2 regions of the Acidovorax sp. Q11 genome follow, and region 1 is predicted to be linked to the other one. Evidence: predicted binding sites of a transcription regulator. Region 1 holds the regulator's gene; the other holds the start of a gene.
The links. The regulator LexA, encoded in region 1, represses DNA repair genes until DNA is damaged. The targets are predictions, from matches to a motif close to ACTGTATNNNNATACAGT.

Region 1 (4,407 bases):
CACCAGCTGCCCGATGCGTCCATAGCCCCAGATGCCGAGGGTTTTGCCACGCAACACGTTGCCCAGCCCAAAATTGGCGGGCATGGACGCGGTCTTCAAGCCGGACTGTTGCCAGGCACCATGCTTGAGGTTGGAGATGTACTGGGGCAGCCTGCGCATGGAAGCCATGACCAGCGCCCAGGTCAGCTCGGCGGGGGCCACCGGAGAGCCCACGCCTTCGGCAACGGCAATCCCGCGTTCGGTGCAGGCGGCCACGTCAATGTGGCTGCCGACCTTGCCTGTTTGTGCAATCAGCTTGAGGCGGGGTAGCTTCTCGACGAGTTGACGTGTGATCTGGGTGCGTTCCCGCACCAGCACGATGATGTCGGCATCTTTGAGTCGCACGGAGAGCTGGCCGAGCCCCTTGACGGTGTTGGTGTAAACCTTGGCGGTGTACGCGTCGAGCCGGGAGGCGCAATGCAGTTTGCGCACTGCATCCTGGTAATCGTCGAGGATCACTATGTTCATCCCGACATTGTGCCTTGGCAGAGATTGCGTACCGCGCCAGGTGGCCGCTTGGCGCACCAAAATCCCCGGCTTTTGGTGACGGAGTGTTGGTGATGCCTGGCCCGGCATTCCACCGAAGGGGTGGCGTGAAATCGGGCCGATGGATTTGAAGCGCTGGTGTCTTTGCTCTCAGAGGGCTCGCAAGCTTGCGCTTCAACTCCAAGGCATGCACCTCCATCACCGTGGGACTGCAGTGCGGTCTTTGAAAAGGTCTTCCGACAGGCCTCAGGCCCGCATGGCTTCGGAGGCCACCATGCGATCCAGCTCGGCGCACACATCGGCCATGCTGCCCGCAATCACCAGGCGGCCCGTGCCAGAGTCGGACACCCGCCGCAGGACCTTGGGCGATCGCAGGCTGCGGGCATGCGAATCTGCTGGCAGCGCTGATAAAAATGCGTGGCGGTGGCTGCCCATGGGGTTGGCCATGGGCAAAAAAGACCTGCCCGCTGACGCGGGCTGCCGTGTGGGTGCCTCGGAGGGGCGCAGCGGAGGCTTGACCGTGAACGGCCAGTTGCCACGCAGTGGCCGTGGGCCCTGCTGCGGGGTAGGCGGGCGCGGGTGGCCCACTACTGCGGCGTTGTCGTCTGCTGCGGTATCTGCGCGCGCAGGGTGTACCAGCAGGCGCTTCAGGCCGCGCAGCGGATTTTGCAAGGCGGTAAGGGTGAACAAGGCAAGTCCCATGTGAAAACTCCGAAGGTCGGGGGTTGAACACAGGCAGGATTGCAAAGTGATTTCATGCCATGCTGTTTGCCGGGCCATGGCGGACGTGCTGCTGCCTGTGGTGCAAGAGACTGGCATCACAAGACAAACAACGTCGCCGCGCTGGTACGGCTGGTGGCATGGCATGGGGTCTGCACTGCAGGGCTGGTGTGCTGTGCCCAGCCCACCAAACGCCCGCCACCCGCAGTGCGGCCCAAACGGAGTGGTCTACATCAGCATGGTGTTGCGGATGAGCCCCACAGCCAGGCCTTCGATTTCGAAGGGTTCACCGGGCTGGACCACGATCACCGGGTAGTCGGGGTTTTCGGGCAAGAGCTCGATGGCGGTGGCGGTGCGGCGCAGGCGCTTGACGGTGACATCGTCACCCAGCCGCGCCACGATGATCTGCCCGTTGCGGGCTTCGCGGGTGGACTGCACTGCGAGCAGGTCGCCGTCCATGATGCCGGCGTCGCGCATGGACATGCCGCGCACTTTGAGCAGGTAATCGGGTTTGTGCTGGAAGAGGCTGTTTTCCACGCTGTAGGTCTGGTCCACATGTTCCTGCGCGAGAATGGGCGACCCCGCTGCCACGCGCCCCACCAGGGGCAGCACCAGCTGCGACAAGCCTGGAATTGGCAGGCTGAACTGGCTGCCAAGCTGGAGGCTACGGGCCGCATTGATGGAGCGGACCGTGTCGCCACGCAGGCGAATGCCACGCGATGTGCCGCTGACCAGCTCGATCACCCCTTTGCGGGCCAGAGCCTGCAGGTGCTCTTCGGCGGCGTTGGCTGATTTGAACCCCAGCTCGGCCGCGATTTCTGCGCGGGTCGGGGGCGCGCCAGTGCGTGCAATGGCGGTCTGGATGAGATCCAGAATCTGCTGCTGGCGGGCGGTGAGTTTGGGGTTGTCGAGCATGGTGGTTTCCGGTGGCGGCGGTTACAGTGGCGAACAACTGTTTTTTAATCCAGTAACTGTATTTTTCACCAGTTTTTCGGAGTATGCAAGTGAGTGGGCAAAAAATTGTGGTTTTGGGCACCGGGGGCACCATCGCGGGCACCTCGGCGCAGGCGGGGGACAACATTGGCTACACCGCAGCCCAGGTGGGGGTAGAGCAACTGCTGGCCGCCGTGCCGGGCCTGCAGGCGCTGGCGGGCGGCATGCTGGTGGCCGAGCAGGTGGCCCAGGTGGACAGCAAGGACATGGATGACGGTGTGTGGCGGGCGCTGGCCCAGCGCTGCGCGCACCACCTGGCGGACCCGGATGTGCGGGGCCTGGTCATTACCCACGGCACCGACACGCTGGAAGAAACCGCCTGGTTTCTGCGCGAAGTGCTGGACGCCACCAAGCCTGTGGTGCTGACCTGTGCCATGCGCCCCGCGACGGCGCTGACGCCCGACGGTCCGCAGAACCTGCTGGACGCTGTGGCCGTGGTGCTGGCCCCTGGCGCCACCGGGGTGGTCGCTGTGGCGGCCGGAGAAGTGCATGCCGCCCGCAGCGTGCAGAAGGTCCACCCGTACCGGGTGCATGCCTTCAATTCGGGCGATGCCGGCCCCTTGGGGTGGGTGGAGGAAGGACGGGTGCGCCTTGTGCAAAATTGGCCCCTTGCGCCTGTTGGGCGCGCCTTTTCTGCTATCAAAACAGGAATTGAAGCCCACGAATGGCCCTGGGTGGAGGTGGTGCTGAGCCACGCAGGGGCACGGGCCCAGACCGTGGATGCGCTGGTGCATGCCGGTGTGCGGGGTCTGGTGGTGGCCTGCACGGGAAACGGGACCATTCACCATGCGCTGGAGGCCGCCTTGCTGCGGGCACAGCAGGCCGGTGTGCGCGTGGTGCGGGCCACCCGGTGCACCGAAGGGCAGGTGCTGCCCAAGCCCGACGATGTGTTGCCGGATTCCCTGGGGCTGTCGCCAGTGAAGGCGCGGGTGGCCTTGGTGCTCGACCTGCTGCAGGCGCACTGACGAGGCTGGCTGCTTTATTTATATATGTTCGCAGCACTCAAGACGCATGCCTGGGCCTATCCGGCGCTGGAGGTGGTGCACATCGTGGGCATCGCGCTGCTGCTGGGCAACCTGGTGTTGCTGGAGTTGCGGGTGTTTGGCCGGGGTGCGGCGCTGCCGGTGAAGGACCTGGCCCGGCTGAGCCTGTCGCTGGCGCTGTGTGGTTTCGCACTGGCCGCCGCCTCGGGCCTGCTGATGTTTGCCACCCAGCCAGCCGAGCTGCTCAGCAACCGGGCATTCACCTTGAAGATGCTGTTGTTAATGCTTGCCGGGTGCAATGCCGCATGGTTTCATGGGCGCGGTTCACTCCTGCGGCTGGACGCCCTGGCCCGCGCACAGATGCTGGCTTCCACGGTGGTCTGGCTGGCCGTGGTGGTGTGTGGCCGCTGGATCGCCTATCTGTAAAACCTGTCCGGTTCCTCTTTTCTTCGGGAGTCTGTATGAGCCTGCAACGACGCCACTTGCTTGTCGCCGCCACCGCCTGGCCCCTGGGGGGGCAGGCGCACCATGGCTGGAGCAGCTTTGACCCGGACCGCCCCATTTATCTGGAAGGCACCGTGCGCAAGGCGCGCTGGCAGAACCCCCATGCAGAACTGTCGCTGGAGCTTGCCGCTGGCTTGAAGCTGCCTGCCGACCTGGCCCAGCGGCAGGTACCCGCACAGACGGCGCCAGTGGACGGCCGAGCGCTGCTGGCCAAGGCCGTGTTGCCCACCCGCAAGGACCGGCTCTGGGAGGTCGAGCTGGCGCCCCTCACACGCATGCAGGCGTGGCAGGTGCAGGAGATCCTGCCGGGCGCCCAGGTCTCGGTGGTGGGGTTCACCTTGCATGAGGAGAAGGGCGACCCGGTGCTGCGCGCGGAGTACCTGTATGTCGATGGCAAAGCCTACGGCCTGCGGTCCAGCCCCGCATGATGTGTGGGTCAATGTCGGGGTGATGAGGTACTGCTGCGGCGGAACTGATGCCGGGCAGCGTTGGCGCACGAGCATGTTGGCGCCATAAAAAAGCGACGCCCCTGTGCAGGACGTCGCCGGTTCGTAGCGATCAGCGTGGCCGTATGGCCGGGGCCGCACCAGCGACCGCTTTGTTTTCTCGTCTCAGCTCGCCAGGGCTTGCAGCGCGCGTGCCGTGATCTCGTCCACGCTGCCTGTGCCGCTGATGGCCCGGT
Region 2 (4,407 bases), on a different contig from region 1:
GGCGCGCTCCAGTTCACTGCCCTGCAACTGGGCCACGGCCTGCTGCACCGCGTCGGCGCCCAGGCCTTTAGACTGCAGCTCCTGCCGTATGCGCGCTGCGCCCAAGCGGCCTGCGCGGCGGTTCAGCACCGAGTCCACCACCCGCGCCTCGCTGATGAAATCGCGTGCCTGCAGGTCGTCGAGGAGGGCGTTGAGGTCATCGCCCTCCTCAACATGCGGGGCCAGCTTGCGCAACAGCTCCGCGCGCGAGTGTTCGCGCTGGCTCAGCAGCCGCAGTGCGCGCCCCTTGAGCGACAGCGTGGTGAAGCCCATGGTGATTGGGATGTTCAAAATTGATAGCAAACAAAGCTTTGCTATCGCGCGGTGAGGCCTTGTTTGACTTAGATTGTGGATGCCTGCCTGCCGCCAAAACCTTGCGGGCCTTGTTCTGGCGGCATGGCAGTTCTTGGCTTACGCCTCGTCGCTGTCGGCACTGGCCTGCGCCAAGGCGGCAGGCAGCAACGCAATGCCCAGACCTTCGCGCACTTTGTTTTCTATCTCTCGGGCCAGATCCGGGTTCTCGCGCAAAAACTCGCGGGCGTTGTCGCGGCCCTGGCCGATCTTTTCGCCGTTGTAGGCATACCAGGCGCCCGACTTCTCGACGATCTTGGCGGTGACGCCCATGTCGATGATCTCGCCCTCGCGGCTGATGCCTTCGCCGAACAGGATGTCGAACTCGGCCGTCTTGAACGGGGGGCTCACCTTGTTCTTGACCACCTTGACCTTGGTTTCATTGCCGATGGCTTCGTCGCCCTTCTTGATGGTGCCGGTGCGGCGGATATCGAGGCGCACCGAGGCGTAGAACTTCAGCGCATTGCCGCCGGTGGTGGTTTCGGGCGAGCCGAACATCACGCCGATCTTCATGCGGATCTGGTTGATGAAGATGACCATGCAGTTGGTCTTCTTGATCGTGGCGGTGAGCTTGCGCAGCGCCTGGCTCATCAAACGGGCCTGCAGGCCGGGCAGGGCGTCGCCCATTTCGCCTTCGATTTCGGCCTTGGGCGTGAGCGCGGCCACCGAGTCCACGATGATCAGGTCCACAGCGCCCGAGCGCACCAGGCTGTCCACGATTTCCAGCGCTTGCTCACCCGTGTCGGGCTGGCTGATCAGCAGGTCGGACAGCTGCACGCCGAGCTTCTGGGCGTATTGCACGTCGAGGGCGTGTTCCGCATCGACGAAGGCGCAGGTGCCGCCCTGCTTTTGCATCTCGGCCACCACTTGCAGCGTGAGCGTGGTCTTGCCCGACGATTCCGGGCCATAAATTTCCACCACGCGGCCCCGGGGCAGGCCGCCCACGCCCAGGGCAATGTCCAGGCCCAGCGAGCCGGTGGACACCACCTGGATGTCCTCGATCACCTCGCCTTCACCCAGGCGCATGATGGTGCCCTTGCCGAACTGCTTCTCGATCTGGGCGAGCGCAGCGGCCAGGGCCTTGGCCTTTTCGGTGTTCACGGGCAATGCGGGGTTGGTGCCTTTGACTGCGACGTCCATGAGAAAACTCCTTGAGAAACAATGGGTTGGGTGTTTGCATGGCTCTGCAATTAATTACAGGCTGGATGCTTGAACAGTAGTTTATGCGAGCCGTCTTTTGTTATTCAAGGATAATTTAGTCAGTTTGCCTGACAATTCAGGCATGCCTGATTCGCCCCTTCCATCCCCTGCCGAAGACGGCTGGCGCCAGACCCACCTGGGCCGCCTGCTCGGCCACGCGATGCGCCGCTTCGACGCGCGGGTGCTTCAGCTCATGGCGCACAACGTGGAGGTGCCGCTGGCCCTGTCCAACCTGGCCGCGCGCGACCAGGTGACGGCTGCCCATGTGCACATCACGCGCCACCTGGCGCTCTCGGGCGACCGGCTGACCGATCTGGCCCAGCGCGCGGGCATGACCAAGCAGGCCATGGCCAACCTGGTGGATCAGTGCGAGGCCTGGGGCCTGGTCACGCGCGAGGCCGACCCGCTGGACGCACGCGCGCGCCGCGTGTGTTTCACGCCCGTGGGCCTGGCCTGGCTGCAGGCCTTTCGCGATGCCGTGGCGCAGGCCGAAGCCGAGTTCCGCGCCGAGGTCGGCAACGAGGTGGCCACCGTGGTCACCATCGGGCTGGAGGCCTACGCGGGGGGGTAGGCGCTTTCGCGCTGCGCGGCCTGTACCAGTGCTGCCGGGTCCAGGCGCAGCGCCTTCAGCGTGCGCGTGGCCACACCTTGTGGCGCGGCTGCGACCAGCGCCACCACATGCGCGCCCAGCAAGGGGCCCGGCTGGCCCTTGCGTGCGTGGGCCAGTGCCTGCACCAGGCTCTGGCCAGAGGGCTGGGCGTGGAAGGCCCGGGGCTGTGGCGCCGTCAGAGGGCTGGCGGGCGGAATATCGGCCTGGATGCCCACCTGCGCCAATGCGTCGCGGTATTGCTGCTCAATCGCGGCGGGGATGGCATCGGGATTGGCGCCGATGCTTTCGAAGGCGCGGCGTGCGGTGCCATCGGGCAGCTCGATGGCGGCCAGCAGAAAGTGCTCAGCGCCCGGCCGTGGCTGCCCCTGGGTTCGGGCATGGTGCTCGGCGCGTGTGAACAGCTGGCGCAGGGTGTGCATGTCCTGCAGGCGTTGGCGGATGCGTTGCAACATGGAGAAGCTCCTTCAATGCGATCAAGGGTGGGTGGGGCGCGCGACCTGGGCAGCCAGGCGCTTGTGGGCTGCCTGTTTGCTCACGCCCAGCGCCTGGGCGATCTGCGCCCATGACCAGCCCTGCTCCAGCGCTGCGGCCACGGCACCGGCTTCCAGCCGGTCGGCCATGAGGCGCAAGGCCACCACGGCCGCCAGTGCGGCCTCGGGCTGGTCGGGCGAAGGAAGCGAGGATGGGGGCTGCGTTTGCATTCGTCAACTGTAGTTGACGAATGCAAAAACTGTCAACCTTGGTTGACGAGGCGTGCGGTGCGGCCTGGTCCCGGAGAGGGAGGCGGCATCGCTTATCGGCACTGCTCCTGTTTCCCCTCAATCAGGGGCTATCGGTGACACCCAACAACGGTGCTGCAGGGGGCGCCACCGGCTGCGCACAGGCCAGCATCCACTGCCGAAAACACTGCAGCGCGTGCAGCTGTGTGCGCCCCTCGGGGTAGCAGAGCCAGTAACCCACGGTGCTGGGGTAGCCGCCGCGCAGCGCTGCGTCGGCCAGGGGCTCGCGCACCAGCCCGGCGGTGATCTCGTCCTGCACCAGGCAGCGCGGCACCAGCGCCAGGCCCATGCCTGCCATCACGGCGCGGATCATGGTCTGGAACTGGTCGAACTGCGGGCCGGCCAGCGGGTCGATGTGGCCGGGCACGCCATGGGTTTCGCTCCAGCGCAGCCAGGCTTCGGGCACGGTCACATGGCGCAGCAGGGTGTGGCGCGCCACATCGCGCGGGGCGTGGATGGGCCAGTCGGCCACCTTGCTGCGGGGGGCAATCAGCGCCACGTCGTGGCCCGTGATGTAGTGCGCGTGGGCACCTGGCCAGTGGCCGTCGCCGAACAGGATTGCGCAGTCCAGCTCGGGCCGGTCGAAGTTATAGCTGTGCATGTAGGGCACAAAATGCAGCGTGACCTGCGGGTGCTGCTGCTGGAATTGCGGCAGGCGCGGGATGAGCCACTTGGCGGCGAAGGTGGGCAGGCTGGACAGGTGCAGCGCACCGCCGCCATCGTCGCTGGTGATCAGCTCCAGCGTGGCCGCCTCCAGCTGCGCCAGCACCGCGCGCACGGCCGTCTCATAGCGTTCGCCCGCCGGGGTCAGCGCCAGGCGCTTGCGGCTGCGCTCGAACAGTGGCACGCCCACCCAGCCCTCCAGCTCCTTGATCTGCTTGCTCACCGCGCTTTGTGTGAGGTGCAGGGCTTCGGCCGCGCGCGACACGCCGCCGAACCGCGTCACGGTGGAGAACGCCCGCAGCAGGTGCAGGGGTGGGGCAAGGCGGCGCAGGGACGACATCGTAAGTAATCAAATCATTCCAATTTGGAATGTTATCAGGCATATCCATTGCTTGGTAGAGCGCACCAATTCACTTAACCTCAATGCATCCCATAGGAGAATTTTCCATGCAACGCCGTCATCTGCTCAATGCATTGGCCGCCGTATCTTTCGTTCCAGGAATGTCTTTGGCGCAAGAAGGCAAACCTCTGCGCCTGGTCGTGCCCTTCCCTCCCGGCGGCGCTACCGACATCACGGCCCGCAGCCTGCAAGAGTCGCTGGCCCGCATCCTCAAGCAGCCCGTGGTGCTCGACAACCGCGGCGGCGCCGGGGGCTCCATCGGCATGGCCGAAGTGGCGCGGGCCCCGGCCGACGGCCTCACCATTGGTGTGGCCACGCTCTCCACCCACGGCGTGAACCCCGCCGTGTACAGCAAGCTGCCCTAC

Region 2: recA (recombinase RecA) is a predicted target of LexA. The motif match lies at 1,591-1,608, and genes of this name have one in related genera.

The regions. Positions count from the first base shown of each region.
Region 1 covers NZ_JBUDZG010000003.1:147,813-152,219, reverse strand. Annotated here, with positions in the region: gene ACYZGB_RS04400 (D-2-hydroxyacid dehydrogenase family protein) at 1-507, opposite strand, end outside; gene ACYZGB_RS04395 (hypothetical protein) at 772-1,227, opposite strand; gene lexA (transcriptional repressor LexA) at 1,474-2,160, opposite strand; gene ACYZGB_RS04385 (asparaginase) at 2,244-3,203, shown strand; gene ACYZGB_RS04380 (hypothetical protein) at 3,228-3,647, shown strand; gene ACYZGB_RS04375 (DUF6152 family protein) at 3,683-4,153, shown strand; gene adk (adenylate kinase) at 4,337-4,407, opposite strand, start outside.
Region 2 covers NZ_JBUDZG010000001.1:148,038-152,444, reverse strand. Annotated here, with positions in the region: gene recX (recombination regulator RecX) at 1-312, opposite strand, end outside; gene recA (recombinase RecA) at 451-1,530, opposite strand; gene ACYZGB_RS00750 (MarR family winged helix-turn-helix transcriptional regulator) at 1,673-2,161, shown strand; gene ACYZGB_RS00745 (Clp protease N-terminal domain-containing protein) at 2,146-2,652, opposite strand; gene ACYZGB_RS00740 (helix-turn-helix domain-containing protein) at 2,674-2,901, opposite strand; gene ACYZGB_RS00735 (LysR substrate-binding domain-containing protein) at 3,023-3,982, opposite strand; gene ACYZGB_RS00730 (tripartite tricarboxylate transporter substrate binding protein BugE) at 4,090-4,407, shown strand, end outside.